Regions from separate parts of the Devosia sp. FJ2-5-3 genome, predicted to be linked through region 2. Evidence: predicted binding sites of a transcription regulator. Region 2 holds the regulator's gene; each other region holds the start of a gene.
The links. The regulator PhoB, encoded in region 2, activates phosphate uptake and scavenging genes when phosphate is short. The targets are predictions, from matches to a motif close to TGTCATNNANCTGTCAT.
Positions count from the first base shown of each region.

Region 1: the regulator PhoB is predicted to act here: its motif matches at 6,084-6,100, upstream of N0P34_RS08005 (PhoX family phosphatase).
Region 3: the regulator PhoB is predicted to act here: its motif matches at 8,671-8,687, upstream of phnD (phosphate/phosphite/phosphonate ABC transporter substrate-binding protein).

Region 1 covers NZ_CP104007.1:1,675,319-1,686,013, reverse strand. Annotated here, with positions in the region: gene N0P34_RS08020 (flagellar hook-basal body complex protein) at 67-1,812, opposite strand; gene N0P34_RS08015 (ATPase) at 2,157-3,023, shown strand; gene metA (homoserine O-succinyltransferase) at 3,089-3,997, shown strand; gene N0P34_RS08005 (PhoX family phosphatase) at 4,042-6,024, opposite strand; gene N0P34_RS08000 (YcjX family protein) at 6,186-7,637, shown strand; gene N0P34_RS07995 (TIGR01620 family protein) at 7,634-8,644, shown strand; gene N0P34_RS07990 (EAL domain-containing protein) at 8,645-9,406, opposite strand; gene N0P34_RS07985 (2Fe-2S iron-sulfur cluster-binding protein) at 9,487-9,807, opposite strand; gene N0P34_RS07980 (NAD(P)/FAD-dependent oxidoreductase) at 9,975-10,695, opposite strand, start outside.
Region 2 covers NZ_CP104007.1:1,352,984-1,363,678, reverse strand. Annotated here, with positions in the region: gene phoU (phosphate signaling complex protein PhoU) at 20-724, shown strand; gene phoB (phosphate regulon transcriptional regulator PhoB) at 842-1,543, shown strand; gene arsC (arsenate reductase (glutaredoxin)) at 1,543-1,971, shown strand; gene N0P34_RS06560 (MFS transporter) at 2,210-3,841, opposite strand; gene N0P34_RS06555 (PLP-dependent aminotransferase family protein) at 3,964-5,310, opposite strand; gene N0P34_RS06550 (PLP-dependent aminotransferase family protein) at 5,799-7,004, shown strand; gene N0P34_RS06545 (DMT family transporter) at 7,047-7,544, shown strand; gene N0P34_RS06540 (DMT family transporter) at 7,541-7,963, shown strand; gene N0P34_RS06535 (aldehyde dehydrogenase family protein) at 8,012-9,451, opposite strand; gene N0P34_RS06530 (fumarylacetoacetate hydrolase family protein) at 9,498-10,649, opposite strand.
Region 3 covers NZ_CP104007.1:1,879,684-1,890,378, reverse strand. Annotated here, with positions in the region: gene N0P34_RS09080 (DUF1501 domain-containing protein) at 1-792, shown strand, start outside; gene N0P34_RS09075 (ABC transporter substrate-binding protein) at 837-1,898, shown strand; gene N0P34_RS09070 (hypothetical protein) at 2,126-2,350, shown strand; gene N0P34_RS09065 (glycoside hydrolase family 95-like protein) at 2,714-3,286, shown strand; gene N0P34_RS09060 (ABC transporter substrate-binding protein) at 3,362-4,519, opposite strand; gene N0P34_RS09055 (ABC transporter ATP-binding protein) at 4,545-5,663, opposite strand; gene N0P34_RS09050 (iron ABC transporter permease) at 5,668-7,527, opposite strand; gene phnD (phosphate/phosphite/phosphonate ABC transporter substrate-binding protein) at 7,591-8,541, opposite strand; gene N0P34_RS09040 (response regulator transcription factor) at 8,697-9,383, shown strand; gene N0P34_RS09035 (sensor histidine kinase N-terminal domain-containing protein) at 9,380-10,695, shown strand, end outside.

The DNA.
Region 1 (10,695 bases), 320 kb from region 2:
CATGAACCGGTCAGACAGCCCGAATGACCGGTAGGGATCGATGCAGCATTCCAAAGTCATGTGACCTCAGCGGATCATGTTGAGGGCTTCCTGAAGCATCTCATCGGCTGCGGTCACGATCTTGGTGTTGGCCGAATAGGCCTGCTGGGTGACGATCAGCTTGGTGAATTCTTCAGAAATATCGGTGTTGGAGGCTTCGGTCGAAGAACCGACAATGCCCTGGCCCGTCTGGTCGATGATGGGCTCGCCGGACTCGGAGGTGATGGTGTAGGCACCGCCATCGCCACGCTTGAGGGCGTTGGCATTGGAGAAGCTGGCGGTGATGATCTGCGCCACTTCGCGGTTCTCGCCATTGGTGTAGGAAGCCACCACGCGGCCATCGTCGGAGATGCCCACCGAGATGAACTCGCCCGCACCATAACCGTCCTGCTTGAGGGTCGTGGTGGTGGCCATGCCGCTATTGTCGGCGAACTGAGTCATGCCCTTGAGGCCGTGGTCAATAGACAGATCGGTAAAGTTACGGCCATTCACTGTGACATTGCCAATGGTCACGCGCTCATTGCCATTGACTTCCACACCCGGGGCGCCGGTAACTTTGGCTAGCTGACCCTCGTTGAAAGTGTAGTCGGCGATCTTGCTCCAGGCCTTCGCGGCACCAGGGCTGGAATCGGAAGCGTAGTAGAGGCTCCAAGCTTCCGCGCCGGCGGCATTGCTGGTCTTCGCCCAGCGCATTTGAATGTTGATGGGCTCCCCGGTCTGCGAGTAGACGGTAACCCCGCCGCCCGAAATAGACTCCTTGATGAACAGTTCAGAGTCCGAGCCCGCGATATCGACAACCTCACCGGCCGCGGCCTCTTGGTCGTCCACTATTCCCAGCTTGGCAGCACCCGTGCCCGAGATTTCAACACCGGTGCGATAGTTACCAACAAAATCAACACTCACATTGCCATCATCATTGATGCCGACAACAACCCCGCTCGCATCGGGCCCACCATTGGCGCGCAGATCAGCCTGGATAGCACTCAGCATCTCTCCGAGCGTACCACCAGCATTGACCTTGATCTGAGGCGCAGTCACTGACGCTGTATTGTCTGTGTCCAGAACATATTCACGCACGATGGTACCAATTTGGACCTTGATGACATCATCTGTCGCCACCAGCGTATCTGCTGAATCGGTAGCATCTGCAGCATTCCCTTCAAAAGAGGGGCTATTCACCGCAGCCGGATCGAGGAGCGAAGCCTTGTAGCCCCATGGCTTGAGCAATTCGCTACCCGGCGTGGTGGACACATAAGCCGCCGTCTTGGGGTTTTGCGGAAGGTTTAGTTGATAGTTGATTGTGGTCGACTTCTTCGCCGGCAGGAAGGAATTGTCGATCTGGATGGCCTTGGCGACGGAACCGGTAACAACCCCATTGCTCATATCAAGACCGGTCAGGCGATAGCCCGCGCCGTTGACCAGATAACCATTGCGGTCGACGTCGAAATCGCCACGGCGGGTGTAGAATGTGCCGGCGCTGCCATCGGCCTTCTCGGTGACGAAGAAGCCATTGCCGTTGAGGGCCATATAGGTCTGGGTGTCGGCATTCTGGATGTCGCCGCGCAGCGTGTTCATCGAGCGCGAGAAAGCCGAGACAGCGCCTGCCACCTGGCTTTTGACCGGGGCGTCGGCGATCATGTCGACGAAGCTGGTATCAATCCGCTTGTAGCCGATGGTCTGAGAGTTGGCGATATTGCCGGAAATGTTCTCCATGGCGTGCGACTGCGCCTTGAGACCCGATACCGCACTTTGAAGAGCGCCAAAAATACCCATCTATAACTCCAGTTCCCCAAATTCGAGGCAAACGCCTGTTTTGGCTCCTGCAATGCAAGCACAGTGCCAACTTGTTAACCAACTGAATTAACTATGTTTTTGCTGGAGCGGAGGGCGGCAGGGACCAGGCAACCCGGCAAGTTTGGGGCGACAACATGGCAAAAACTGCCGTCTGAGTGTGGCTCCCGGCGGGGTCGTGAGTTTGGCACCACACTTCCTTTCCCCATGACAGGGCCTTGTTTGCTGGCACTCCACCCAGCGCGTCATTCCGGGCGGCCAGGTGTCCGTACTTGTGCCGCCATCACGATTGTTCTAAACGCAGCGGGAACCACGAAAAGCCTGTCATGCTGTTTGAAAATCCCGACGAGTTCATCAATGCTCCACGCCGTGCCGTGACCGTTTTCGGCATGGCGGGGGTCGGCAAAACGCGCTTGTCCAATCTGCTGCGAAAGAACCGCTGGTTCCACTACTCGGTGGACTACCGCATCGGCACGCGGCACATGGGCGAGTTCATCGTCGACAATTTCAAGGCCGAAGCGATGAAAGTGCCGTTCCTGGCGGAATTGCTGCGCTCGGACTCGATCTACATCTCGTCCAACATCACCTTCGACAATCTCGACCCGCTCTCGACTTATCTGGGCACGCCGGGCAATCCCAAGCTGGGCGGGCTGCCGCTGGCCGAATATCAGCGCCGCCAGGAGCAGCATCGCGTGGCCGAAATTTCGGCCCTGCTGGACGTGCCGCACTTCATCGACCGGGCCAAGCAACTCTATGGCTACAGAGATTTCATCGCGGACACGGGCGGGTCGCTGATCGAGGTCATCGACCACACCGATCCGGAAGATCCGGTGGTCAAGGCGCTGACCGGCAATAGTCTGCTGCTCTACATCCGCGGCACCGACAAGGACGCCTCCGAGCTGGTTCGGCGCTTCAAGCAGAGTCCCAAGCCCATGTATTATCGGCCCGAATTCCTGGTCGAGAAATGGGCCGAGTTCAAGCACATCGAAGGCATCCACGAGGACGACGACGTGGACCCGGCAAAGTTCGGCGCCTGGGGGTTTGAGGCCCTGTTGCACAACCGCCTGCCCCGCTACCAGGCGCTGGCCGACAATTTCGGCTATACGATAGACGCGTCGGATCTGGCGACGGTCCGCGATGGCGACGAGTTCACCGACCTGGTCGCGTCGGCCATCGAGAAGCGAATGCGTTAGCGCGCCCCATTGGGGACGCGCCTGTTCGCTATTCGGTTTTTTCGTTGCCCGTTTGTGAGGCCAACATGCCTATTCGCATTCCCGACAATCTGCCTGCCCGCAAGACGCTCGAAGAAGAGGGCGTCAATGTCATGGATTCCAGCCGCGCTTCGCGGCAGGACATCCGCCCGCTCGAAATCGGCCTGCTGAACCTGATGCCCAATAAGGAGCGGACCGAGACGCAGTTTTCGCGGCTGATTGGCGCCACCCCGCTACAGGTCAATCTCAGCCTCGTGCGGATCACCGAGCACCAGTCCAAGCACACCTCTGAGGAGTATCTCAACTCCTTCTACCAGACCTGGGAAGAGGTGCGCGAACGCAAGTTCGACGGCTTTATCGTCACCGGCGCGCCCATTGCGCATATCCCCTTCGAGGACGTTCGCTACTGGAACGAGATGCTCGAAATCATGGCGTGGACGCGCACCAATGTGCACCACACCATGTTCATCTGCTGGGGCGCCCAGGCCGCACTGCACCATTTCCACGGCGTCCGGCGCCACCGCATGGAGGAAAAGGCCTTCGGCGTCTTCCGCCACCGCATCGTCAATTCGCGCTCGCCATTCCTGCGCGGCATGTCCGACAGCCCGATGATCCCGGTCTCGCGCTATAACGACATCGACCGCACGAGCGTGGGTGATGATCTCGACGTTTTGGTCGACAGCGATATCGGGCTCTGCATGCTGGGCGACCGGGCGGGCAAGGCCGTCTATTTTCTCAACCATCTCGAATATGACAACCGCTCGCTCGCCGACGAATATGACCGCGACGTCCAGGCGGGCCTCAGCCCCAAGCTGCCGGTCAATCTGTTCCCGGGCGACAACCCCGCCGTCGAGCCGGAAAATCGCTGGCGCAGCCACGCGCATCTGTTGTTCCAGAACTGGATCAACGAGATCTACCAGACGACGCCATACGATCTGAACGAGATCGGGCAATAAAAAAGGGGCCGCTGCAGCGGCCCCTTCGCTTTTCAGCCAAAGGCTCAGACGGCGATCTTGCCGCCACCCTGCCTGGTCACCACGACCACGGAGGGGCGAACCGGCATGGCGGGATCGAAATCCGGCCAGCGGGTGGAGAGGTCTTCGTAATAGGACGGACGCCCGAACCCTTCCCAATCGTCGCCGCCATCGCCTGGATGCTGCACGGCGAGGAACAAGGTCTCCCCATCATCGGTAAAGACCGGGCCGCACATTTCAGCGCCAACCGGCACGCGGAAGAAGAGCTTGGAGGTTGCACGTGCCTCCCCTTCCGTATCCACCGCCCACAGACCATCCGTGCGGCCGGTGGCCGAGGGGTTGTTGCCATCGGTTGAGACCCAGAGGCGGCCATCGCTGTCGACCGCGCAATTGTCCGGCATGCCGAACCAGCCATTGGCGGTCGTATCGGTCGAAAAACTTGCCCCGACTTCGGCAATCGAGGGATCTCCGCATTTGAGCAGGATTTCCCAGCTGCCGCTCGTGGCGGCAAAGTCACCATCGCGCTCGGCGATCTCGATGATATGGCCGAAGGCGTTCTTGGCCGTCGGGTTGGCCGCATCGACCTGATCCGCCTCGCGACGGGTATTGTTGGTCAGCATGACATAGACCTTGCCATTGCTGGCGTTCGGCTCGACGTCTTCAGGGCGGTCCATCTTTGTGGCGCCGAGGAGATCGGCGGCGCGGCGTGTCTCGATGACGATATCGGCCTGGCTGGCAAAGCCGTTCGCTTCCGTCAGCGGTCCCTCGCCGTGGACGAGCGGCAGCCATTCCATGGAGCCATCCGCGTCGAACTTTGCGACATAGAGCGTGCCGTCATCGAGCAGGTCCATATTGGCGGCGCGGTTGTCGGGGTTGAAGGTCCCGGCCGTCACGAATTTGTAGACATAGTCGAAGCGTTCGTCGTCGCCGAGATAGAAGACCACGCGGCCATCCTTGCTGACGATGGACTCGGCGCCCTCATGCTTGAAACGGCCCAGCGCCGTGCGCTTTTTCGGAACCGAGTTGGGATCCATCGGGTCGACTTCGACGATATAGCCGAAACGGTTGGGCTCGTTGGGCTCCTTGGAAACGTCGAACCGGTCATAGAAGGCCGCCCATTCATAGGACCCTTCGGGCAGGCCAAGGCGCTCGTAATTGGCCGCTTCGGGATGGTCGGCAGGCAATTCGCCGCCGAAATAGCCGTGAAAATTCTCCTCGGCCATGATGTAGGTGCCCCAAGGCGTGACGCCGCCGGCACAATTGTTCAGCGTGCCGAAAACCCTGGTGCCGGTCGGATCCGCATTGGTCTTGAGCCGGTCGTGCCCGGCCGCCGGACCGCGCACTTCCATCTCCGTTTCGGCGGTGATGCGGCGATTATACTGGCCGTCCCTGACCACCTGCCACTTGCCCTGGTCCTTGCGGATTTCGACGATCGTGCCGCCATGGGCCATGAGCTCGATATCGACCTGCTCCTTGCTGAGCGGGTTCATGGTGATCGTGCCCTCGGCCAGCGTGACGAGGCCCGGGAACATCAGGTGCGGATTGGTGTATTCGTGGTTGACCACAAGCAGGCCATGTTCGCTCGAGCCATCGAGGGGGATATAGCCGACATAGTCATTGTTGTAGCCGAACTGTCGGGCCTGGGCGGCAGCGGTCTGGTTGGCGGGGTCGAACTCTGGCGCGTCGGCGAACAGCCCGTCGCCCCAGCGCAGCAGAATATCGGCGTCATAGCCCTCGGCCACGTGATGGGTCGCGTCGACCCCGGCCTCGACTTCAGTGAACGAAAAGGCCGAAGCACCCGCCGCCTTCGCTTCGCCCGCCGTCAGGAGCGCCAGCGGGCTGACCGTGGCGGCAATGGCAGAAACCGCCAGCGAGCCCTTGAGGAAACCGCGGCGCGAGAAACGGACACTGATCAGCTCGCCCATGGTCGGGTTGCCCGACAGATTGCGCGGCTCGGCATCGGCGGCCTCGAGCTGTGACGTCTTGAAGATGGGGGTCTGGTCGTTCATCGATCGCTCCTCAACAGCGGGCCCGGGAGGGCCGGTCGGAGCGGGAATAGAAGGGGAGGATGACGCCTCCACTACAGGGACGCGACAATTGTATGAACTTGACACCTCTTTGCAAACCGCGCCCCGCTCCCTACCTTGCAGGGACGAATGGGGACAATGCCTTGCCACAGCCGCCGACCACCCTGACCGACGAACTGGGCATTGCCCTCTCCAATCTTGCCGACAGCGCCACGGGAGTGTTCACGCCCACGCTGCGCCTCGGCGTGACGGGGCTGAGCCGGGCCGGCAAGACCATCTTCATCACCGCGCTGGTGCACAATCTGCTGACCCAGGGCCGCCTGCCCGGCTTTACGCCCCTGGCCGAGGGGCGCTTCATCGGGGCGCGGCTGGCCGAATATCCCGACGCTACCATTCCCCGCTTTGCCTATGAGCAGCATCTTGCGACGCTGACCGGCAACCCGCCCGAGTGGCCGGAGGGCACGCGACGCATTTCCCAATTGCGCCTCGTCCTCAAATTCCAGTCGGCCAAATGGTGGTCGGGCATGCGCGGACCGACAACGCTCAATCTCGACATCGTCGACTATCCCGGCGAATGGCTGCTCGACCTGCCCCTGCTCGGCCTCACCTTTGCCGAATGGAGCAAGGACGCGCTCGCCCGCGCCAATCTGCCCAGCCATCTGTCCGAAGCGGCTGATTTTCTGGGCGAACTCGACAAGACCGATGTGAAGGGCCAGGCCACCGACATTCTGGCCGAGCATCTGGCCGGGGCGTTCACCACCTATCTCCGCCGCAGCCGCGAGCACGGAGCACTCGAAACCCTGCCGCCGGGTCGGTTCCTGCTGCCGGGAGACCTCGAGGGCTCGCCGGCGCTGACCTTCGCGCCCCTGCCTCTGCCAGCTGGTGACATCCCGCGCAACAGCCTCTATCGTATGCTGGAACAGCGCTACGAGGCCTATAAGGACCGGATCGTCCGCCCCTTCTTCCGTGACCATTTCGCCCGGCTCGACCGGCAGGTGGTGCTGGTGGATACGTTGCGGGCGCTCAATGCCGGTCCCGGCGCCGTCAGCGATCTCGAAACCGCGCTGACCGCCGTGCTCGCCTGCTTCCGTCAGGGGGAGGCCAATCCGCTGCTGCGGCCCTTCACGCGACGGATCGACCGGATACTCTTTGCCGCCACCAAGGCCGATCACGTCCATCACACGAGCCACGACAAGCTCGAAGCCATTCTCAATCGCCTCGTTGCCGATGCAACCAAGCGCGCCCGCTTTGCGGGAACCGAGACCAAATCCATCGCCATGGCCGGCATAAGGGCGACCAGCGAGGGCACGATCCGCGAGGGCGGCGAGACGCTGGCAACCCTGATCGGCACGCCGATCGCCGGAGAGGAATTGGGCGACACCACTTATGACGGCAAGACCGAAATTGCCTTGTTTCCCGGTGACTTGCCGGCAAGGCCGGATTCATTGTTCGAGGATGGCAGCCCCGTCGAGCTGAATTTCTTGCGCTTCGCGCCGCCGCAAAAGCTCGAGCGCAACGCTTCCGGCGACCCTGTCCTGCCCCATATCAGGCTCGACCGGGCGCTCGACTATCTCATCGGAGACTGGATGGCATGAAGCGCCCTGTTGCCCACACCATTACCCCGAGCGCGCAATCCGCCGAACCGATGCGCGCTCCCCGCGCCTTCACGCCCGACCGCGCAGAAATCGTCGAGACGGCGTTCGAGCCCGAACTCGATCCCCAACTGATCACTCCACCACCCCGGCGTATGAGCTGGATCGGCAGGATCGCCTGGACGACGGGTGGCATTCTCGTTTCCGCCGGGCTGGGCCTTGCCGCGGACCGGCTGATCCGGGACCTCTTTGCCAGCAATGAATATCTCGGCTGGATCGGCCTTGGTGTGCTTGGCGCATTCGTCGTCGCCGTGGCGGCGCTCGTGTTTCGAGAATTCCTGGCGCTGCGCCGCCTGCGCGTGCTCGATGCGCTCAAGGCTGACGCCACCAAGGCCAGCCTCGAGAATGACCGCAAATTGGCCGGAGCGGTGGTGAGCCATCTCGATGGCGTCTATGCCGGCCGCGCCGATCTTGCCCGCGCCCGGGACGAGGTGAACCGGCACCTCCCCAATCTCTTCGACGGGACCGAAGTCATTACCCTCGCCGAGCGCAATCTCATGGCCCAGCTGGACGCCCGCGCCAAATCGCTGACGGCGGCCTCGGCGCGCCGCGTGGCCCTGGTGACGGCCGTCTCGCCCCGGGCTCTCATCGACATTGCCTTCGTCATCTACGAAAGCGTACGGCTTGCGGGGGCGATTGCGGCCCTCTACGGAGCCCGCCCAGGCTTTTTCGGGTTCTGGAGGCTCGCTGGGTCCGTGCTGACGCATCTGGCCGTCACAGGCGGCCTCGTGCTCACCGATGGCGTCGTGGAGCAGCTCGTGGGCCAGGGCTTGGCGGCAAAGCTCTCCGCGCGATTGGGCGAGGGCGTCGTCAATGGCCTGATGACGGTTCGCGTCGGCATTGCCGCCATGCGCGTCGTCCGTCCCCTGCCCTTCGACGCGCTCCCCCAACCGACCGTCCGGGATTTTATTCCCGAACTGGTCAAGGTGACACAGGACGTCGCCAAATGATCAGGCTGCCTGGCTGAGCCCTTCGAATTTGTCGAAGGTTTCGACCCGGGGCCGGGCAAAATAATAGCCCTGGAACAGCGAAATATCGGCCTGGCGGAGCGCGGTCAGCTCTGCTTCCGTCTCGACGCCTTCGGCCAGCACGACCACGCCCATTTCCCGCGCCATGGTGACGATGGCGCCGATGATGTGCCGACGCGCCGCGGAGGTGTCGATGCCGCGCAGCAATTCCATGTCGATCTTGATGAGGTCGGGCTGGAATTTGGCCAGCAGGCCGAGCCCGGCATAGCCGGCGCCGAAATCATCGAGCGCGGTGAGGAAGCCCATGCGCTTGTATTCAGCCACGATATTGGCGACATGAGCCACATCCGCCATGCGCTCGTTCTCGGTGAACTCGAACATCAGGCGCTGCGGATTGAACTGGGTGCGCGCCGCTGCCGCCAGGGTGGCGCGAATGCATGCCTTGGGCTCATAGACCGCATTGGGCATGAAATTTATCGACAGGCGAGCGGTGGATGAGGCCGGCAGATGCGCGCCGGCCAGTTCGATCGCCTTGACCCGGCAGGCCTGGTCGAACACATAGCGGTTCGCTTCGGTGACGGCGGCAAGCACCGCGCCAGCGCCCTGCCCGTCCACGCCCCGAACCAACGCCTCGTAGCCCCAGATTTCGCCCTGGACCACATCCACTATGGGATGAAACGCCATGGTGAAGGCAATCGGAAACGGCGCCGCATCTTTGCAGCCTTGGCACGAAACGGCACTCATGGACTAACCTATGTTACGGAAGTATAAGGGAAACTTCCCTATCCTGCCGCATAGGCCTTAAAGCATCGCCAACGCTGGCGTCAGTCCTTGGCGGCGCTGGGGGCGAGGGTCAGCCTGAGGCCGTCGAGAGCATCCGAGCAGAGTATCTGGCAGGAGAGGCGCGAGTTCGGCTTCACGTCGCCGACGCTGTCGAGCATGTCCTCTTCTTCGTCGCTGGGGGCGCCCACCGCGTCGAGCCAGTCGCTATCCACATAGCAATGGCAGGTGGCGCAGCTCAGCGCCCCGCCGCATTCGGCCTTGATGTTGAGGCCCCAGTCGCGAATGACCTCCATGACGCGCCAGCCCTCGAGCCCTTCGAGCTCGTGCACTTCGCCTGCCTGGTCGGTAACGGTAATTTTCATGGGTCGCTCCTCAACAGCGGGCCGTGAATAACGCCCAATGGGCCAGCCGCGCAAGAGCGCAGCACAGCCCCACACGCCAGGTCATTCCCGCGCAGGCGGGAACCCCCTGTTTTATGGAAACGGAGGTCCCCGCTTGCGCGGGGATGACACCGTGATTGTATCAGCCCTTAAGCGACGCCGAGCTTCTTCTGCAGCTTGGTCGAGCTGGTGGTGTACTGGAACACCACACGCTCATCGGGCGAGATGATCTTCTTGGCGGCCTGGGCCATGAGGGCAGCCTCATGGAAGCCGGAGAGGATCAGCTTGAGCTTGCCCGGATAATAGTTGATGTCGCCGATGGCAAAGATGCCGGGGACCGAGGTCTCGAACTTTTCGGTGTCGACGACGATGGTGTTGTCGTTGAGTTCGAGCCCCCAATCGGCGACCGGGCCGAGCTTCATGGTGAGACCGAAGAAGGGCAAGAGGCGCGTGGCGGGAATCGAGAGATCGCCGGCCTCGGTGGTGAGGTGGACGTGGTGGATCTGGCCGTTCTCACCGTCGAGCTTGGCGATCTGGCCGAGCTGGAAATTGACCTTACCTTCGGCCACCAACTCCTTCATCTTGTTCACCGAAGCCGGAGCCGCCTTGAAGGCGTCGCGGCGATGGACCAGCGTCAGCGTGCGCACGATCGGCTGGAGGTTCAGCGTCCAGTCGAGCGCGGAATCGCCGCCGCCGACGATGACGACATCCTGCCCGCGGAAGTCTTCGATCTTGCGGACGGCGTAGAACACCGACTTGTTTTCATAGGGTTCGATATCGGCCACTGGTGGGCGCTTGGGCTGGAACGAACCGCCACCGGCGGCGATCACTACGACCTTGGCGTAGAAAATCTCATCCGCATCGGTCTCG
Region 2 (10,695 bases):
CGCGGAACAGGAGCCATTCATGTCCAACGCCGAACATATCGTCACCGCCTATAGCGAGGAGCTTCTCACCCTCGCCCAGTCCATCGCCGAAATGGGGGGCCTCGTCGAGGCCGCCATCGAGAACGGCACCAAGGCCCTCATCACCCTCGACCGGGAACTGGCCGACCTCACCATCATCGCCGACCAGCGCATCGACGAGATGCAGCGCCGGATCGACGACATGGCTGTGTCCATGATCGCCCGCCGCCAGCCCATGGCCTCCGATTTGCGCGCCATCATCACCGCCATCCACGTCGCCAACGATCTCGAGCGCGTCGGCGACATGGCCAAGCAACTGGCCCGCCGCTCGCTCAAGCTCGAGGGCATCAGCCTCCAGCCCTCGTTCTATAACGGGGTGAAAAACATGAAGGCGCTGGTCCTCCGCCAGGTCAAGGACGCGCTCGACGCCTATGCCAATCGCGATGCGGGCGGCGCCGTCGAGGTCTGCAATCGCGATGACGAGGTCGATGCCCTGCACACTTCGCTCTTCCGCGAATTGCTGACCTATATGATGGAAGATCCGCGCAACATCACCACCTGCACCCATCTTCTCTTCTGCGCCAAGAATATCGAGCGCATCGGCGATCACGCCACCAACATTGCCGAACGCGCCTATTACCTGGCCACCGGCAAGCAGCTGACCGCCGAAGTCCAGCAACTCCAGCGCCAGCAGATCAAGATCTGACGAGACGCACAGCTCTCTCATCCACCTCCCCCTTGAAGGGGGAGGAAGGGAGGGGGTGAGGCCCCAAACGCCGACTACACGGCTCCTTCACCCGAGCCCGAACGACGGAGCACCTCCATGCCCGCGACAATTCTCGTTGTCGAAGACGAAGGCGATATCGCCATTCTCCTGCGCTACAATCTCGAAGCCGAAGGGTTTCGCGTGGTCACGGCCGAAAGTGGCGACGAGGCCCAGCAGGCCATTGCCGAAAAACTGCCCGACCTCATCCTCCTCGACTGGATGCTCCCTGAAGTATCCGGCATCGAGCTCTGCCGTCGCCTGCGCGCCCGCGAGGAAACCGCCCGCGTGCCGATCATCATGCTGACAGCCCGGGGCGAGGAAGAAGAACGCGTGCGGGGCCTCGCCACCGGCGCCGACGATTATGTCGTCAAACCCTTCTCGGTTCCCGAGCTTCTGGCGCGCATCCACGCCCTCCTCCGCCGCGCCAATCCCAATCTGGTCACCGCATCGCTCAAGGTCGGCGATCTCGAACTCGACCGCACCACCCACCGCGTCAGCCGCGCCAATCGCGATATCCATCTCGGCCCCACCGAATATCGCCTGCTCGAATATCTGATGCGCCATCCCGGCCGCGTCTATTCGCGCGAACAGCTCCTCGACGGCGTCTGGGGCAATGATGTCTATGTCGACGAGCGTACGGTCGACGTCCATATCGGTCGCCTCCGCCGCGCCATCAATCGCGGCCGCGAAGCCGATCCCATCCGCACCGTGCGGGGCGCCGGCTATGCTTTCGACGAACGGTTCGGCCAGGCGGCCTGATCATGATCACCATCTATCACAACCCCGATTGCGGCACCTCGCGCAATACGCTCGCCATGATCGTCCAGAGCGGCGAGCCTCTCCAAATCATCGACTACCGCACCAGCCCGCCCGACGAAGCGCGCCTCCGCTGGATGATCGCCGAGGCGGGCCTCTCGGTCCGCGACGCCCTCCGCAAGAAAGACACGCCCTATGAGGCGCTGGGCCTCGGCGATCCAGCCCTCACCGACGACGACCTGATCGCCGCCATGTTGGCCCACCCCATCCTCATCAACCGCCCCTTCGTTATCTCCCCCAGGGGCGTCCGCCTCTGCCGCCCCTCCGAACTGGTCCTCGACCTCCTCGAAAACCCCGACATCGGCCCCTTCACCAAGGAAGACGGCGAAATCATCATCGACGCCGACGGGCGGCGCTCATCCGCCAAATGACCACGCTCGGCCCTCGCCTCCCTCCCCTTATGGGGAGCGTCCCATCGGCCTGAGTTTGCGCTAGAAGCTTGAGGGCCACCGGCCGATCCCTCCCCCTCCCAGGGGGAGGTTAGGTGGGGGTCCGTTCGGCACTCGACGCTGCAAACCCATCCGCCTCCCTCCCCCTTGTGGGGAGGGAACGAGGGTGGGGGGCCTTGTTTGTCACCCTAGGCCGCAACCATCCTGAAACCCCCGCCGCCTAAGGCCCAACCTCCGGGGTATCGCGCAGCGGCGTCGTATCGTTGAGCGGCACGGTCTGGCGTTCGATCATGCGATGCACCATCGGATTGCCTTCGCCCCGGTGCAACGCCCGCAATTGGTCGATATTGTCCGCATCGGCCTTGGTGCGCCGCATATTGTGCCGGACATAGTCGATCCAGGTCGGCACGTGGTAGCTTTCGACCCACAATTCGGGATGTTCCAAATCACGCAGCAGCGACCATTGCCGCGCCCCGTCTCGCATGCGGATACGGCGTCGCTCGCTCATCAGCCCCAAAAAGCGCGGAATATCCTCCTGGGCGATGTGATAATCGATCATCACCATGATCGGCCCGCTGCGCGGCCTGAGATCGAGCCGCAGCAGGGGTTCGTTGAAGGTGTCGAGCGGGTTGAGGTCGCGGTCGTCGAACTGCGGCAGGGCCAGGCGGAACCCCACCAGCATGCAGAGGATCAGCACCACGCTTGCCGAGGCCAGCGCCCAGTCCGGCCCGATGCTGTCCGCTGCCGCGCCCCAGAGCCAGCTGCCCGCCGCCATGCCGCCAAAGGTGGCAGTCTGGTAGAGCGAGAGCGCCCGCCCCACCACCCAGCGCGGTGAGGAGAGCTGGATCGAGACGTTGAACAGCGACAGCGCCAGAACCCAGCAGGCGCCGGCCGGCAACAACGCCAGATGGCTGAGGATGGGATCGCGGCTAAAGCCGAGCGTCACGCAGGCAATGGCAAAGCCAAGGCATGCCATGCGCACGATGGCTTCATTGCTGAAGCGTTGGCGCACGCGCCCATTGAGGAAGGCGCCGATGATAGCACCCAGCCCGAAACAACCGAGCAGCGTGCCATAGACCATGGCCCCGCCGCCGACGAATTCGCTGGCCACCGACGGCAACAGCGCCAGCACCACGATGGCCGCAACGCCGAAGAGGAAGCCGCGGAACAGCACGGTCAGCAGATTGGGCGACAGCGACACATAGCGAATGCCCGCCCACATGGCCCGCCCCAGCGTCTCGCGCGGCAGCCGCGCCGGGACGCGGTTGGGCTTCCAGCGCCAAAGCGCCCCGATCAGCGCCAGATAGGAAACCGCATTGATGGCGAAAGCCGCGCTGGCCCCTGCAAAGGCAACGATGAGCCCGCCCACTGCCGGGCCGACGCTTCGCATCATGTTGAAACCCATGGCATTGAGCGTCACCGCACCCGGCAGCTCATCCCTGGGCACGAGATCGCCCATCGAGGCCTGCCAGGATGGGTTGAACAGCGCCGATCCGCAGCCGATGAGAAAGGTGAAGGTCAACAGCAGCCAGGGATTGAGGAGGCCCATGAAGGCGAAGACGGCCAGCACCAGCGACACCAGCGCCATGCCCGACTGGGCGATCAGCATCACTGTGCGCCGGTCGAAATTGTCGGCCAGCGCCCCCGCGGCGATGGAAAACACCATAATCGGCAGCGTCGTCGAGGCCTGCACCAGCGCCACCATATTGTGCGAAGTGGTGAGGGTCGTCATCATCCAGCCCGCCCCGACCGACTGCACCAGCCCGCCAAGATTGGACACCAGCGTCGCCAGCCACAGCAGGCGGAAATGTTCGTGGCGAAATGGCGCCAGTATGGATGGGCGCTCGGACATTGGGCCTCTCAATTCTGCCTCTTGTTTTCATGCGCCATGCCCACTTCCGAGGCAAGGCTGATCGCTTAGGCCGAACCCCGGCCAGCGGCGTTGGTTCCTGCTTCGTGGGCACAAATGTGGCGCTAAACGAGAACCTCCTCGTCCTCCACCAGAAGCCGCGCCAGAATGCGCAATCCTCTTTCCAATTGTCGTCGATTGGGGGGCGCGACAATGCAGAGGCGCAGGCCCCCGACCGGCTCGGGGCCGACCTGCATGGTCGAAGGGGCTCCGAGCCGCAATCCGGCTTCGCTCGCCCGTCGCGCCAATTGCTCGGCCCGCAAGGGATCGAGCGGCAGCCACACATGCGGCGCGCCTGCCGGCATCGGCATGGCCCCGAGACCCAGAATGGTCCGCGTCATCTCGAGCCGCGCCAGCGCCTCGGTGCGCAGCACCGGCAAGACGGCGTCGGCGATCCCGGTCTCGATCATGGCCGCACCCAGTTCGGCCGTCAGCGGCGGCAGGCCCCAGCTCTCCGCCCGCATCCGCCGCCGCACACTGGCCATGAAGGCCGCCGGCGGCGCGATCACCCCCAGCCGGATCAGCGGCGTCAGGCTCTTGGAAAAAGACGTGACGAAGAATGTCCGCTCGGCCACGAGATCGCGATAGAGCGGCCCTGGCTTGGTCGAATAGATCCCGTAAATATCGTCCTCGACGATATAGCCGCCCTTGTCCGCCACCACCCGAGCCAGTTCCGCCCGCCGCGCCGGACCGGTTTCATAGCCCATCGGGTTCTGGCACACCGGGGTCAAATAGACCGCCGCCGGGCCCGTTTCGGCCAGGAGGCGCGCCAGCGCATCGGGCAAGGGCCCTTCGTCGTCCCGCGCCACCGGCAATACCGGCAGGCCGAGAATTCCCGCTGCCGCAATGGCGCCCGGAAAGCTCGCGCCCTCGGTGATCACGGCCCGCACCACATCCTTCAGCGCAGCAAAGGCCAGATGCAGCCCCTGCTGGGCGCCGTTGACCAAAACGATGTCATCGGCCGCCATGGGCGACCGGCGCTGGCCGATCCAATTGGCGACGACGGCCCGCTGCGCCGGCGTGCCGGTAAAATCGACATAGCCGCCATTGGGCAGCAACAGCGCCCGCTCATTGGCCAGCGCGCTGGCCTCGGCCCATTGCCCGGCGCTGACCAGCGGCGGCGGCGCATTGATCGAGAGATCGACAAAGCCCTGCGCCTCCCCGGGCGGCGCCGCTTGCTGGCGCACAAATGTGCCCCGCCCGACTTCGCTGCTCACCACGCCGCGCGCGCTCAACGTGTCGATGGCGCGGGTCACGCTGCCGATGGACACCGACATTTCCCGCGCCAGCGCCCGATGGGTCGGCAGCTTGTCCCCAGCCCGATACCGCCCCTCGGCGATGGCGCGCACGACTGCATTGGCCACGCGCTCATGCACGGCCACGCCGCTCAGTTCGTCGGATTGGCTCGACATTGTATCGCTCATCGCGGAAATTGTATCATATGCATCACTCGACCTTACAGCACGTCTTCACAGGGGTCCACCAATCCGCAGTTCGAGCCCGCCAATGCTAACACTTTGCTAACCAATTCGCGCCCAGTGCGAATGCAAAAAGCGCCTCCGCCCAGCCGGTGACCCGCAACCACCCGCTCAACGGCCCAGTCTGGTGCGTTGTCGCCCACGCGCCGGCAAAACGCCTTTCTGGCCCGGCCGACAGCCCCTACTTCCCTGACAACCACCTCCCCCGCTGATCCCCGGATTTATCCTCGCCACCGCCGACGCTGATACAATTCACCCGTACAAGGATGACATGAGAGGCGAGGCAAAAACCGGCCATCGACGGGCATAAGCAGAAGAAACCGCAGCGAAAACTGGCCATGGCGCCACCATAATGTCAACTATATTGACATAACAATACTTCAGTGATTGTATCGTCCATATTCGCAGAGGGGTGATACAAAATGACCGCCAGCGCCTTCCGTCTTTCCGCCCGCGCCGAAACCGTCAAGGCCTCGGAAATCCGCGAACTGCTCAAGCTTGTCGGCCGCCCCACCATGATTTCCTTTGCCGGCGGCATTCCCGACCCCAGCCTCTTCGCCCTCGGCGATTTCCAGGCGGCGGCCCGCGAAATCTTTGCAGGCCCCGCCAGCGCCCGCGAGGCCCTGCAATATTCGACGACCGAGGGTTTTCTGCCGCTGCGCCAATGGCTTGCCGACTATATGGGCAAAAAGGGCGTCGCCGCCGGTCCGGACAATATCCTCGTCACCTCCGGCTCCCAGCAGGCGCTCGACCTCATCGGCAAGCTCACGCTCGACCAGGGCGACACTGTCCTCGTCTCCCGCCCGTCCTATCTCGGCGCGCTCCAGTGCTTTACGTCCTATGGCGCCCGCTTCGCTGCCCATGATGCACCGCTGGACGTGGCCACCGATCCGGCCAAGCTCCTCTATCTCATACCGGATTTCGCCAATCCCGATGGCCGCACGATGGACCGGGGCGCACGTCTAGCCGCCCTCAGCCGTGCCGAACGGCTCAATGCCCTCATCGTCGAGGACGCCGCCTATACCGATCTGCGCTATGACGGGGCCGACCTGCCGCCCATCGCCGCCCTCGACCAACAGCAATCGGGCTCGATCGAACTGACCCGCACCCTCTATTGCGGCACCTTCTCCAAGACGCTTTCCCCCGGCCTGCGCATCGGCTGGGTCTGCGGCCCGGCCGCCCTCATCCGCAAGCTGGCATTGTTCAAGCAGGGCGGCGATCTTCACACCGCCACCTTCAACCAGCGCCTCATGCATCATGTCGCCCTCACCGGCTTCGAGGCGCAGATCGAGCGCAGCCGCATCACCTATCGCGCCCGGCGCAATGCCATGCTCTCCGCGCTCGAGCGCCATGCCCCGCCTGCGCTGCGCTGGACGCGGCCGGAAGGGGGTATGTTCATCTGGCTCACACTGCCGGAAGACATTGATGCCACAGGGCTTTTGTCCGAAGCCATCGCCGCGGACATTGCCTTCGTGCCCGGCGGCGCCTTCTTCACCGATGGCTCCGGCCGCAATGCGATGCGCCTCAGCTTCTCGCTCGCCGACGAAGCCCAGATCGAAATCGGCATCTACAAGCTCTGCGCCCTTATCAACGCGCCGCGCAAGAAACGGGCCGCAATGGGCCGCTAGGCTCTGCTACCATCGCGGGGACAGTCGAATCGGATCCCGGCCATGCCCTCCATCCCGACGCAGCGGTACAACCCGCTGCATTTTCTTGCTGCCTTCGCCAGCGGCGGCCTCCTCACCCTTGCCGTCTTCGTCAATGGAGAAGCAGGCCGGTTCGGCGGGGCGATGTTCTCCTCCTGGCTGGCGCATGGCGTGGGGACAATCGTCGCCATTCCCCTGCTCGCCCTTGTCTGGCGCGACCAGCGCCGAGCCGCCGCCCAGGCCAGCGAAACAGTCGGCAAGGCCCCGCTTTGGGGCTATCTCGGCGGCATCATCGGCGCCGCGACGGTCATGCTGACCTCCACCTCGGTCAATTCGCCCCTCGCCCTCGCCGGCACGCTGGCGCTGGGTCTGGCCGGCCAGGTCATCCTCAGCCTCGCCGCCGATTTCTGGGGGCTGCTCGGCCTGCCCAGGCGCCGCCTCGATTGGCGCGACGCCGGTGCCGTTGCCCTCATCGCCGCCGGCTCCCTCCTCATCATCCTCTTCGGCCTCGGTGCGGCATGATCCTTCCCATTTTCGCCGCCTTCATCGCCGGCACGCTGATCATCCTCAGCCGCCAGGTCAATGGCCGGCTGGCCATGTCCACGACGCCGCTGATCTCCTCGTTCTGGAACCACATCGTGGGCTTCGTTTTCCTCACGCTTATTGGTCTCGTGCTTGGCGGCCTTATTCCAGCCAATCTGGCTGAAATGCCCTGGTGGATCTATTCGGGCGGCGCTATCGGCGTGGTCTTCGTCACCGCCGGCTCCTGGCTCATCACCCGCATTGGTGCGGTCAATTCCACGATCATGGTCATCGCCGGCCAGATGGTCTTCGGGGTGATTTTCGATCTGTTGCGTGGCCAGCCGATCACCCTCTGGGCCTGCGTCCTCGGCGTGGTCCTGATCCTCGCCGGCATGGCCCTCACCCAGCGCCGGCCATAAAAAAACGGGGCCCATCGGCCCCGTCTTCTCAAAGCAATGTCGATCCGCTTAGCCCGCGGCGGTATAGGCCGTCTTCACCACGGTGAAGAACTCGGCCGCATATTTGCCCTGCTCGCGCGGGCCATAGCTCGAGCCCTTGCGCCCGCCGAACGGCACGTGGAAGTCGACGCCCGCGGTCGGCACGTTGACCATCACCATGCCCGCTTCCGAATTGCGCTTGAAGTGCGTCGCATATTTCAGCGAGGTGGTGACGATACCCGCACTGAGGCCGAAATCGGTGTCGTTGGAGATTGCCAGGGCCTCTTCATAGTCCTTGGCCTTGATCACCGCCGCAACCGGCCCGAAGATTTCCTCGCGGGCAATGCGCATCGAGTTTGTGGCTTCGGTAAAGAGCGTCGGCTGCAGGAAGTAGCCGTCCGTCGCCGCCTTCACCCGCTCGCCGCCGGCGACAAGCCTGGCGCCCTCGGCCTTGCCGATCTCGATATAATCGGTGTCCTGCTTGAGCTGGCTGGGATCGACCACGGGACCGATCTCGGTGTTCTTGTCGAGAGCATCGCCAACACGCAGATTGCGGGTGCGCTCGGCCAGGGCCTCGACGAATTTGTCGTGGATCCCTTCCGTGACGATCACGCGCGAGGCCGCCGTGCAGCGCTGGCCGGTCGAGAAGAAGGCCGACTGCGCCACCGATTCGACGGCGATCTTGAGGTCGGCGTCGTCCAGCACGATGGTCGGGTTCTTGCCGCCCATTTCCAGCTGGAACTTGCGGTTGTGCTCGATCGAGGCGGCCGCCACGCGCTTGCCCGTCCCCACCGACCCGGTGAAGGAGATCGCGGTGACGTCCTTGCTGTCGAGCATGGTCTGGCCGACGACCGAGCCCTTGCCCATGACGAGGTTGAGGACGCCCTTGGGCAGGCCGGCCCGCACCAATATATCGACAATCGCCCAGGTCGAGCCCGGCACGAGGTCGGCCGGCTTGATCACCACGGTGTTGCCATAAGCCAGCGCCGGCGCGATCTTCCAGGACGGAATGGCGATCGGGAAATTCCACGGCGTGATGATGCCGATGACACCCAGCGGCTCGCGGGTGATTTCAACATTCACGCCCGGGCGTACGGACGGTAAGATCTCGCCCGCCAAACGCAGCACTTCGCCGGCAAAGAAATCGAAGATCTGGCCGGCGCGGGTCACCTCGCCAATGCCTTCTGGCAGCGTCTTGCCCTCTTCGCGGCTCAAGAGCTCGCCCAGTTCCTGCTTGCGCGCCAGGATCTCGTCGGCGGTCTTGCGCAGGATGGCGTGGCGCTCGAGAATGCCCGAGCGCGACCAGGCCGGAAACGCTGCCTTGGCGGCAGCGATCGCCCGATTGGCCTCCTCGACGGAAGCGCGGGCATAGACGCCCACCACATCACTGAGATTGGAGGGATTGATGTTCTCAATCCCATCAGTCCCCACCCAGTCGCCGTCGATGAGGTTCTTGTGCAGTTCGGTCATATCGCAAGCCTTTCGGATCGTGTGGGTCAGCGCGAGACGCAGTGCGCTAGAGAAGGTCGGCGCGAGCCAGATCGCGCAGCAAATGGCTGGAGCCGTAGGTCCAGGGGGGGCATTTGGTAGATAGGTTCACCCGGTTCGAAAGTGTACCCAGGCTCGGCGTCGAAATCGAAACAATGTCGCCGATCTTGTGGGTGAACCCCTTGCCGGCCCCGTCGCGATCCTTGACGGGCGCGAACATGGTGCCGAGATAGAGCACCAGCCCATCGGGATATTGATGGTGCCCGCCGATCGTGGCTTCCACCAGCGACGCGGGGGTGCGCGAGATCTGGCCCATATTGGAATGGCCTTCGAGCACGAAGCCATCCTCGCCCTCGACGCGGAGCACGATCTCGGACTGGCTGATCGTTTCGAGCGTGAACTCGCCATCGAAGAGCCGCACGAACGGGCCCAGCGAAGCCGAAGCGTTATTGTCCTTGGCCTTGCCCAGGAGCAGGGCCGAACGGCCTTCGACGTCGCGCAGATTGACGTCATTGCCAAGCGTCGCGCCGATGATCTCGCCACGGCTTGTCACCAGCAGCGCCACTTCCGGCTCGGGATTGTTCCAGCTCGAAATCGGGTGGAGGCCAACCTCGGCGCCATGGCCCACCGAGCTCATCGGCTGGCCCTTGGTGAAGATTTCCGCATCCGGGCCGATGCCCACTTCCAGATACTGGCTCCAGACGCCCTTTTCGATCAGCGCCGCCTTGACCTTCATGGCGCCATCAGAGCCCGGCACCAGCTGGCTGAGATCGGTGCCTATGAGGTCGAGAATTTCGGCGCGCAAGTCGTCGGCGCGAGACTTATCCCCGCGCGCCTGCTCTTCGATTACTCTTTCGAGCAGCGAAACGACAAAGGTGACGCCGGAGGCCTTAATAGCCTGCAGATCGATGGGAGAGAGAAGGGTAATTTGATCCGCATCGGTCGGACCATTGAAGGGCTTGCCGAGGACCGTCTCGGCGTCACCCAGGATTTTGCCGTTTGCACTGCGAACATGTTCAGCCGCCTTGCCGCTTTCGGCAATGTCCCGGACGGTCGCGAACCCCTTGGTGGTGATATCCACCAATTGTCCGTCCCGCACCGTCACGATACGCGGATATGCGTATCCCGGCACGCGGGCGCGTCCGATCAAGACGCCGCCGGGGATCGAGTTGCTGCCCATGTTTCTTGCCTCCCGCTTTTGTTGTCGAGTGACTAACCCGGCATGA
Region 3 (10,695 bases), 530 kb from region 2:
ATGGCCGATGCGATCGACCCGCTCGGCCATACAACCAATTTCCTCGTCAACATCGACGACAGCCAGTCCCTGGCGGTGCGCGCCATGAACCACGTGCCGCTGGTGTTCAACGATCCCGACAATTTCACGCGCCACATGTTCCACGAACAGCAGGAAGCCATTGCTGCCATCGATGCGCGCGGCAATGGCAGCGCCAACCCCTCGCAGGACTTCCTGTTCGACATCGCGGCGAGCGCCACCCATTCCGAACATCTGGTGCGCGCTGCCTGGAATTCATATTCCACGCCCATCGACTACGGCCTCGTCAAATTCGGCCTCGAACGCGTTGCCGCGCTGATCGCTGCCGATTTCCCCACCAAGGTCTACTACGTCCCCTATCGCAACAACGCCTTCGACACCCATGTCTATCAGGGCGATCTGCATGCGCGGCTGTGGTCCTACACCTCGGATCATATCTCGGCCTTCGTGCGCGACATCGAGCGTCTCGGACGGGCCGATGATGTCGTAGTCATGGTGTTCAGCGAATTCGGCCGCCGTGTCGCCGAAAATACCAGCCTGGGCACGGATCACGGCACTGCAGGTCCCGCGTTCATCATCGGCAAGCCGGTCACTGGCGGCCAATATGGCGCGCCGCCGAGCCTCACCGATCTTGACGAGGGCAACCTCAAATTCACCACCGACTATCGCCGCATCTATTCCACCCTGATCCAGGGCTGGATGGGGCACGACAAGACCTCGGCCATTTTGCGCAACGATTTCAGCCCCCTTCCCATCTTCGGCCGCACCGCCTGAGCGCGGCCGCTTTCCCAAATGCGGACTGTCCGCAGGAGACAATTATGCACCTGACAATCACCTCCCTGCTGCGCGGCGGAGCCACGCTTCTGGCCTCGGCCACGCTTGGCCTCATGGTCTCGACCAGCGCCATGGCACAACCGACCGATGTGCTGGAACTCAAGCTCGCCCTGGGCGTCGCCGACACGCAGTTCAACGTCACCACATCGTCGGTTTTCCAACTGGCCGAGCAGTTCGGCTTTTATGAAAAGCACGGCGTCAAGGTCACCATCGTTCCGCTCGACGGCACGCCCCAGGCGGTCGCGGCGCTCAATGCCGGCGCCGTCGACATCGCCGACATCGCCATTGACGCAGCCCTGCGCCTGCGCGCCGAAAACGACTTGCCCGTTCGCGGCTTCGTCGCCGTCGGCCGCGGCGCGGCCTTTCTGATCGCCGCCCGCTCCGAGATCGAAACCATCGAAGATCTCGCAGGAAAATCCTATGCCATTGCCGATAACGGCAGTCTCGATCACACGCTGACCGAGGCCGTTCTCCGCAGCTATGGCATGGACGCGAGCGCACCCAATTTCGTCGCCATCGGCCCACCGGACGTCCGCATCCAGGCCCTTGCTGCGGGCCGCATCGACGCGACGACCGTCTCCTACGGCACGTTCCAGTCGATCAACAACCCACCCGGCATCAGCGTCCTGATCGATCCCGATGATTTCTCGTCGCGCGCTCCGGCACTCAACAAGTTCGTGGCGGCACTCGACAGCACCATCGAGACCAAGGGCGAGGCCATCCAGCGTTTCACCAATGCGCTGATCGACACCTCGCGCGCCATGAAGGCCGAGCCGCAGCGCTGGATCGACGCCATCACCGAGGGCCGCCCCGAATTGTCACCGGAAAGCATCAAGGCGACGAGCGATCTGGTGCACAAGCGCTGGTGCGTCAACGGCTGCTTCAGCCCCTCCGAACTCGTCAAGAGCGTCGATTTCACCTACGAAAACCCAGATTTCGCTGACGTCACGGTCATCTCGGCCGACGACATCGTCGACCAGCGGTTTACCACCGAGGCAATCGAAACCCTTGGTACGTTTACCGGCGACACCATCGACGTTCGATGATCGCGTGATTGGTCCGCATTGAGGTACGCGTCCACTGGTGATCAACCTGCAAGTTCAGACGCAGGGGTCACCCGACGAAAAGCCCTCAATGCCGACCCCGGCGTTTTGAACGCCGCTCAAAACGCGCCGCGCCAAGCCTGCGAGGCAAAACGGCAGGCGTAACTGTCCTTGGACGGATCGCCGGCCGACCCACCTTGTCCGGCCCCCTCCCCGCACCGGCGTGGGACATGCACGCACCACGACTTCCAGCGCTGGCGCTGGCCACAACGGCCTTCGCGCCGGCACTAGCCATTGCCCAGACATCGCTCGGCGTGTTCGCCCCGCAAACGGCGACCATGGATCTCGACACCGCCTGGTTCACGACCCAGGTCGAAGAAAAATTCGGTGTCGATCTGAACTTCGAAACAACCGGCTACGATTCCAGCGCCGCGGCTGACCAGTCTCCTCTATAAAGGCAAGTATCCCGCGGACAAGCTGTTCCCCTATTGGAGCCTCTGGACCGACGCGTCCACGGCTGACGAGCTGGCCCAGCTGCAGGTCAACCTCCAAAACTACTTCACGCAGTCCAATGCCGAGTTCATCACTGGCCAGCGTGACATCAACGACGATGCCGCCTGGGCAGCCTACCTGGCCGACATCGAGAGCCTGGGGCTGCCTCGATATCTCGAAATCTTCCAGGCCGGATATGACGCCTCGTCCAATTAGGACCCGAACCACCTGAACTGGGGCCTGGCTCACTCCTGCAGGACGTGTGGAGCGCCAGAGCCCGGTTATCTGGTCACAAGGTGGGCACCGGCGGGCAATTGCAGGAATGGTTGGACGACTGGGACCTCAGCGCACCGGAAATGGATCACCGCCACGTGTCCCACCTCTATGGCCTTTATCCCAGCCATCAGATCACGCTGGACCAGACGCCGGACCTGGCCGCCGCTGCTCGACGTTCGCTGGAGCTTCGGGGCGATGAAGCAACCGGCTGGGCCATCGCCTGGCGCCTCAATCTTTGGGCGCGGCTCGGTGAAGGCGAACACGCTCACGCGGTACTGAAATTGCTGCTGAGCCCGGAGCGGAGCTATCGCAATTTGTTCGATGCTCACTCACCCTTTCAGATCGACGGCAATTTTGGTGGTGCTGCAGGTATTCTTGAAATGATCGTCCAATCCCGGGAGGGATCCATCGGCCTCCTCCCTGCCCTCCCCACGGCCTGGCCAAGTGGGTCGATACGCGGCGTTTGGGCGCGCGGCGGCATCTCTATCGATATGGACTGGCACGACTCCAAGCCCACGCGCGTCGAACTGAATTCAACCGTGCCCGTAAATTGCGTGGTGTCCTGGACGGACAAATCCGGGTCGGTGAACCTTCCAGGAAATGCAGGGCTTCGGATTATCTGACCGTCGATCAAACGCGCTGCCCCTTGCGGGCAAAGGAATGGTGACAGCGGCGCGACCGCCGCTGCCACCAGATTGTCAGCGGTTGCTGATGGTCCAGAAATCCTGCCAGTCCTGCAGCTTTGCGAAGTCGTCAGGCGTGGTGACCGAATTGTTCACATAGAGCTGGTCGCTGTAGTGGATGACGCCTGAAGCTTCGTCTTCCGGCATGCGGGCCTTGGTGTTGGTCGAGATCTTGCCGTCGGCCAGCTGCGGCGCCATGCCTTCCTCGGTCATCATGAAATGCACGAAGAGCTTGGCCGCGTTCGGGCTGTCCGTCCCCGTGGCGATCACGGCGACACGCGGGGTCAGTTGGCCCACCCATGGCTTGACGCCTGCGCAGAGGCCCATGAAGAAGTTGTTGTCGCGTGCGTCGCGGAAGATGGCGGCGCTGACAAAACCCATGAAGGGTTCGGTCTGTCCGGGTGCGCCCACGATCGGGCCGACATCGGTGTCCGAGCGCGTCACATTGGGGCTGTTGCCCGCCAGGCGCTTCACCCATTCAGCCGTGGCGCTGGCTTCCGTGGTTTCGAGCGGCGTGCCGTAATGGGCTTCGTAGGCGGCGCGAACCGCGTCATCGGCATTTGTCTCGATCTGGTTGAACCAGAACATGGTCTCGTTGCGCAGCAGCGGATCGGGGATCGCGACGCGGCCCTTCCACTCTTCGTCGGTCAAGGCCCAGATATTGCTGATCGGGCAGGTCTCGCCATAGACCTCGGTATTATAGACCCAGACCCAGGGATTATTGCTGGTGATGGCGGGGTTCTGGTACTCGATCGGGACAAAGCTGGCGAGATCGGGCGGGAACCAGCTGATGCCGGCATTCTGCGGAATAATGCGCGACATGACCGATGGCAGATTGCTCATGTTGAACACGTCGGACTGCACATTGTTGGCAGCGTGCTCGCGCAGCAGAACGTCTTCCTGCTCCTGGGCCGCAAGCTTAACACCGGTTGCCTGGATGCCGTATTTGGCTGTGAAATTCTCGGCCATCTTGACGATCTTGCCGGTCGCGTCGACCACGACGATCGGGGGCTCGGACTTGGCCGCTTCGATCAGCGCCTCGAGGGTATAGCCCTCGTCCGGGATACCGAGGCTGGCCTGCTGGGCCAGTGCCGCGCTGCCGACCCCAGCCACGGCGGCCATCGTCACGGCAGCAAAAATCGAGCGGCGAAGGCCGCGTTCAGAGATCATCATGGGATCCTCCTTGGATGATGACGTTTTAGAAAATTTGCCCGCCCTGGGCAGGCGACCGGCGCATTCCGTCCGCGTCGAACAGGTGCAGGTGCGATGGCTCGGCCCAGAAGCTGACATCTTCGCCCGCCGACAGCGTCGGCGGCTCTGCCGTCAGCGCAAACACCTTGCGCTGCTCGGTCACCATTTCGACGATCCAGTTGCCGCCGGTGGGGACGACGTCGACCAGCGTGGCATCGGCCGTGACCGGCGCCGAGCGCGGACGCGCCGCCCCTCGCGGTGCCAAATGGATGTTTTCCGGACGAATGCCGACCGAAGCGACGGAGCGAGCCTGTTGGGCGTCGCCGGACAGATAGTTTTGCATCCAACGGGTGACGGGATCCGAATCCGCCATGGTGACGATGTTGATGGGCAAATTGCCGACGAACTCAGCGACGAACCGGTTGGCCGGTCGCTCATAGATGTCGTCGGGGGTGCCCACCTGCTGCAGCAGGCCTTCGCTCATCACTGCGATTGTGGTCGAAAGCGTCATCGCTTCCCACTGGTCGTGGGTAACGAAAATGAAGGTTGAGCCCAATTCGCGATGGATGCGCTTGAGTTCGGCGCGCATGTCGAGGCGTAGCTTGGCATCGAGATTGGATAGCGGCTCGTCCAGCAGGATGACGCTGGGATTGATGGCGAGCATGCGCGCCAGTGCGACGCGCTGCTGCTGCCCGCCGGAAAGCTCGGACGGATAGCGAGCGCCATATCGGCCGATGCCCAGCGTATCCATCACCCTGGCCGCAATGGCGACGCGCTGGCTTTTTTCCACCTTGCGCAGCTTGAGACCGAATTCGACATTCTCCTGCACGGTCAGATGCGGCCACAGGGCATAGTTCTGGAACACGAGGCCCATGCCCCGGCGCTCGGGCGGCAGGAAGATACCGTCATCGACGGAGTCTACGGGCTTGCCATCGATCAGGATCTGGCCGGCGGTCGGATGTTCCAGCCCGGCGATCATGCGCAGGGTGGTGGTCTTGCCGCAGCCGGAGGGACCGAGCAGGCAGAGAAATTCCGATTCCGGGATTTCGAGGGTCAGGTTCTGCACCGCGCTGGGCATGCCGCGGCGATAGGTTTTTTCCACATTGCGCAAACTGACGCTGGACATAGCTTTATCCTCCGATGCCGTCGGCGAGACTGCTCTTGCCGAGTTTCTGCACGAGCATCGTTCCGCCGAAGGCCACGATGCAGATCATGATGACGACCGCGTTGGCGGCCTGGCTGTAGCCGTAATCGACCAGCCGGATGGCGTAGGTAGTCAGCAGGTCCGTGCCCGGCACCGCCAGCACGACCACGAGGCTCAATCCCTTGATGCCGGAGATGAAGGGCAGCAGGATCCCCGAGGTCAGGGCGCGTCGCTGAATGGGCAGGACGATGCTGGTCATGCGCCGCCACCAGCCGGCGCCGGCCACCTGCGCGGCCTCCTCGGAATCCTTGCCCAGCTGCATCATCGCCGAGATGCCGGCGCGCGAGGCGAAGGGCATCTGGTCGGCGAGCAGCGCGATGATCAGGATGGCCGAAGTACCGTAGAGCGCCGGGACCGGGCCGCGTTGCACCGCGAACATCGAGAGATAGGCGGCGGCAAAGGCGATGCCCGGCACCAGATACGGCAGGAAGGTAATCTGACGCAGCAGCACGCCGACGCCGCGTATCGGCGAACGCACCACAACATAACCCACCAGCAGTCCCAGCAGGCCTGCGCCGATGGCGGCCGAGCCGACCATCCAGATCGTATTCCACGTCGCCGTCCAGAATTCGCCGGTGAGCAGAATGCCCTGGCGAAGGGCTGTGGTGGTGAGGTTGGAGCCGATCCAGTAATCGAGGGTGAAATTGGACAGGGAGAAGTCTGCGGGCACCCGCATGATCGTGGTGAGGAAGAGCGCCATCAGCGGAATGAAAGCGCTGACGAGGAACACGAGGCCCGCAAGTGCGGTGGCCGGCATGCGCCATGCCCCGAGTTTGGTGGTGCCGCTCTTGCCGCCCTTCGCGCCGATGGTGACAAAGCGCTTGGCTTGCTTGAGCAAGGCCATGTCGATCAGCACCGAAGCCGAACCCAGCACGATGATGGTGCCCGCCAGAACAGCGGACATACCGGACTGACTGGTGGAAATGGCCCGGAACAGCGAGGTTGCGAGCACGTCGAACCCCACGGGCACGCCAAGGACGTAGGCGACGCCGAAATCCCCCAGACATTTGGCAAAGATCAGCGTCAGCGCCGAGATCAGCGCCGGGCGCATCAACGGCAGGATGATCTTCGTCGCCACCACAAAGGGGCTCGCACCAAGCGAGCGCGCCGAATCTTCGAGTTGGGTATCGAACTGGCGCAGCGCATTGCCGAACAGCAGGATGACGAAGGGTGCGTAATGCAGCGCCAGGATAATCGCGATCGGCATCATGCCGTAGGACAGCCAGTTGGGCGGCGCCCATCCGAGCGCCTCCGCCCAACTTTTCATGCCGCCCGTGGTGCGGTTGCTGAACAGCGTCATCCAGGCGAGGGCGAAGGTCCAGGACGGCAACATATAGGGCACGATCAGGGCTGTGGCGAACCAGCGGCGGCCGAGCAGATCGGTGCGGCTGATCAGCCATCCCATGGCGCCGCCCACGACCAGCGCCACCACCATCGCGAGCATGGCGACGAGACCGGTATTGAGCAGCGGGAACCAGAAAATGTCCTGTGCGACGCGCGACAGGAAAGCGCGCTCGAAATAGTAGGTGGTAAAGGCCCCCAGATCCGCGCCGATGCGCGCCTGGTCGGCAAAGTGCACGCGAACCGCATCACTGAGCAGCACGACGATGGGCGCGGCGATGAGATAGGCAAACAGGGCCAGAACCAGCAGCCCGACCATGGCCGTAGGCTCGGCGGTGGCAATGCGCAGGGCGTAGACAAATGGTCCGATTCCGCCTTTTCGTGGCGCCTCGCCGGTTGGCGCAAGGGTTGATGCATTGGTTTGGGTCACGGCAAAAACTCGCAAAAAGCTTCCCTTGGCCGCGCAGGGGCGCAGCCGGCACATGGACATTTCTGGGTTCAGTGAGCGCTAGTGTGGGGCGGCTTGCCCCTCGTCCTCGGGCGGATCGACTACGGTGCCCGGCCCGGCCGATTGGCGCGCGACGGCATTCACGACCGCCCAGTCCCGCGCATACGAAATCGGCACGAATTGCTCGTCACCGTGAAATTCCTCCCGCATTTCGTCGGTAAAGCGGAAGCTGAAGAAACACGCTTTCAGGGCCTCGGCCAGCTCGGGTGCCAGATCATGCGCATGGGCAAAGGACGAGGTGGGAAAGGTGGGGCTGGTATAGATGACGCGAATATCGTCACGCCGGACGAGACCGCGCTCGATCATCCGCTCCAGCACATCGGAGGCGACGGCGGCCATCTCATAGTCACCGGCAATAACGCCCTGGATCGACTTGTCATGCCCGCCGGACATCACCGGCACATAGTCGATGCCCGGCTCGAGGCCCTCGGCGGGGAAAAGCGCGCGCGGTGCAAGATTTCCCGAATTGGAAGACGGCGAGACATGGGCCACGCGTTTTCCCTTGAGGTCTTCCAGAAGCTGATAGGGACTGCCGGCGGCGACAACGGCGATCAATTCATAGCCGCGCAACACGTCGCCCACGCCCTTGCCCGCGAAAGGAACTGCACCGGCCTCATTGACCGCAACGCTCGTGGGACCGGTAGCAAATCCGGCAAAATGCAGGCGCCCGGTCTTCATCGCATCGATCTGAGCGGTGTTGGACTGAACCGGGTAATAGACCACCTGGCGATCGAGACATTGCTCCAGGTGATTGGTCAGCGGCTTGAACACGCTGGCATAGACGGCTGGATCTTCGATGGGAGTATAAGCCCAGACCAGCGTCTTGGGCGTGCGCCACTTTGCTTGGTCCAGCGGAAGGTCTGCAACTAAATCTGAATTGTTGTCGCAGAATTCTGCAGAGAGTTCGAGCGTCTTCTGACATTCTTCGGCCAGAACTGCAGAAGAAGACAATAATACGCCTCCCGCAATGCAGGTTAATTTCCAGAACATGTTGCAGATACCTCCGGCGACAGGGCCGGAATCATCTTGATGTGATTTCCGACCTTGCCGATTTCGAGCAATTCTATATTCTGTTTTGGCTGTCATAATCCTGTCACTTCGCAAGAATGCGCATCCTCCTTATCGAAGACTCCCGCGACATTGGCGACGCTATCGCGGCCAAGCTCGCCCGCGAAGGCTACAAGGTCGACCGCGCCAGCGATGGCTTGAGCGGCGAGGACTTCGCTGTGAGCGGCAGCTATGACCTTGTCGTGCTCGATATCAACCTTCCGGGCAAGGATGGTTTCGCCATCCTGCAATCCATGCGCGAGGCCAGGACGCCGACCCCCGTGCTCGTCATTACGGCCCGCAATCAGGTCGCCGACAAGGTCAGCCTGCTCGACCTCGGCGCTGACGATTACCTGGTAAAGCCGTTCGATCTGCTCGAATTGACGGCCCGAATTCGCGCTGTGATCCGACGCAGGAACGGGGTCAGCCAGTCGATCAACGTGCATGGCCCGTTGCGGGTCGATCTGGGTGCCCGCGCCGCTTCGCTCGATGGCCAGCCGGTCGATCTCGGCAAGCGGGAATTCGAACTGCTGGAACTGCTGGTCGCCAATTTCGGCAATCCGGTCAGCAAGGAGCAGCTTGTGCTGCGCCTGTTCGGTCACGACGATCAGGGCTCACCCAATGCCATCGAGCTATTGGTGTCGCGCCTCAGGCGAAAGCTGGAAGATAGCGGCATCGAAATCGTCACCCAGCGTGGGGTCGGCTACCAGATCGGGCTTGCAACGACGCCTGCGACGCCCCGATGAGCCACACGGCGTCTATCCAGCAGCGCATCCTCATCAGCGCCGCCCTGTTGTTCTCGTTAATCGGGCTGGTCCTCTTCGCGATGGCGCAACATCTCGGCCAACGGGCCGCCGACGAGGCCTTTGACCGTGTTCTCAGCGCCGCGGCGCTGTCGATTGCCGATACGATCGAAATCCAGGATGGCGGCCAATTTGCCGTCGACATTCCCTACGCGGCCTTTGCCATCCTTGGGACCTCGAAGCTCAATCGCATCTTCTACAAGATCGCTGCCCCCGATGGCTCGGTTGTCACCGGCTCGCCCCTCCTCGGGCTAGACCTGCCGCCGGCAGTCGGCCCGGACATGCGACTGGTGGACAGCACCTATCGTGGCGCACCGGTCCGCATTGCGTCAGTCGCCCGCTACCACGCCGGAATGGGTGGCCTCGAAGGCGGCTGGGTGGACATAGTGGTGGGTGAAACCCGCGAAGCGCGCGAGGAACTCTCGCGCCAGCTGACATTCAACGCCGTCTTCCCCGCGATCGCCGTCGCCACTCTGGCTTTCCTGCTCATCGGCCTCAGTGTTCGCCAGGCCTTCGTGCCATTGCGTGCGGTGGAAAGGGCGATCCGTCGGCGAGCACCGTCCGATCTTGGCCCCATCACCGGCGCCGTGCCACGCGAAGCGCAGGCCCTGGTGTCCACGCTCAATGAATTCATGGAGCGGCTGGATTCAGCGCTGACCGGCCTGAAGCGGGTCACCGCCGATGCGGCCCATCAATTGCGCACGCCCCTCACGGCGCTTCGTGCGCTCGCCCAAATCGCTGTGGAGGAGGCCCCCGCCGGTCCATTGCGCGACCGGATCGAGCGCATCCATGCCAATGCAGTGGGCGCCACAGTGCTGGCCAACCAGTTGCTGAGCGACGCCACCGTGCTGCACCGGCTGGAAACACAGGCCAGCGAACCCGTGGATTTCGTGGCGCTGGTGCGGGAGGCCGTCGATCGCCTCGAGGCGAGGGACGACGCTCTCGCCATGCGGATAACCTCTGATCTGCCCGATCAGCGCGTACTCGTGGAGTGTGACCCGGTGGCCGCCCGCGAAATGGTGCGCAATCTCATCGAGAATGCCCTCGTCCACAGCCAGGGGCCGGTGGAGGTGAGCCTCGTGCGCCACAGATCCAGTGTTGACCTCGTAATTGCCGATCGCGGGCCGGGCATCCCCCCTGAAATGCGGACGCGCGTCTTCGAGCGTTTCGTGCGCGGCGACGAGTTCGGGCCAGGATCGGGCCTTGGCCTCGCCATCGTCGACGCCGTGATCCGCGCGTCCCATGGCACGATTTC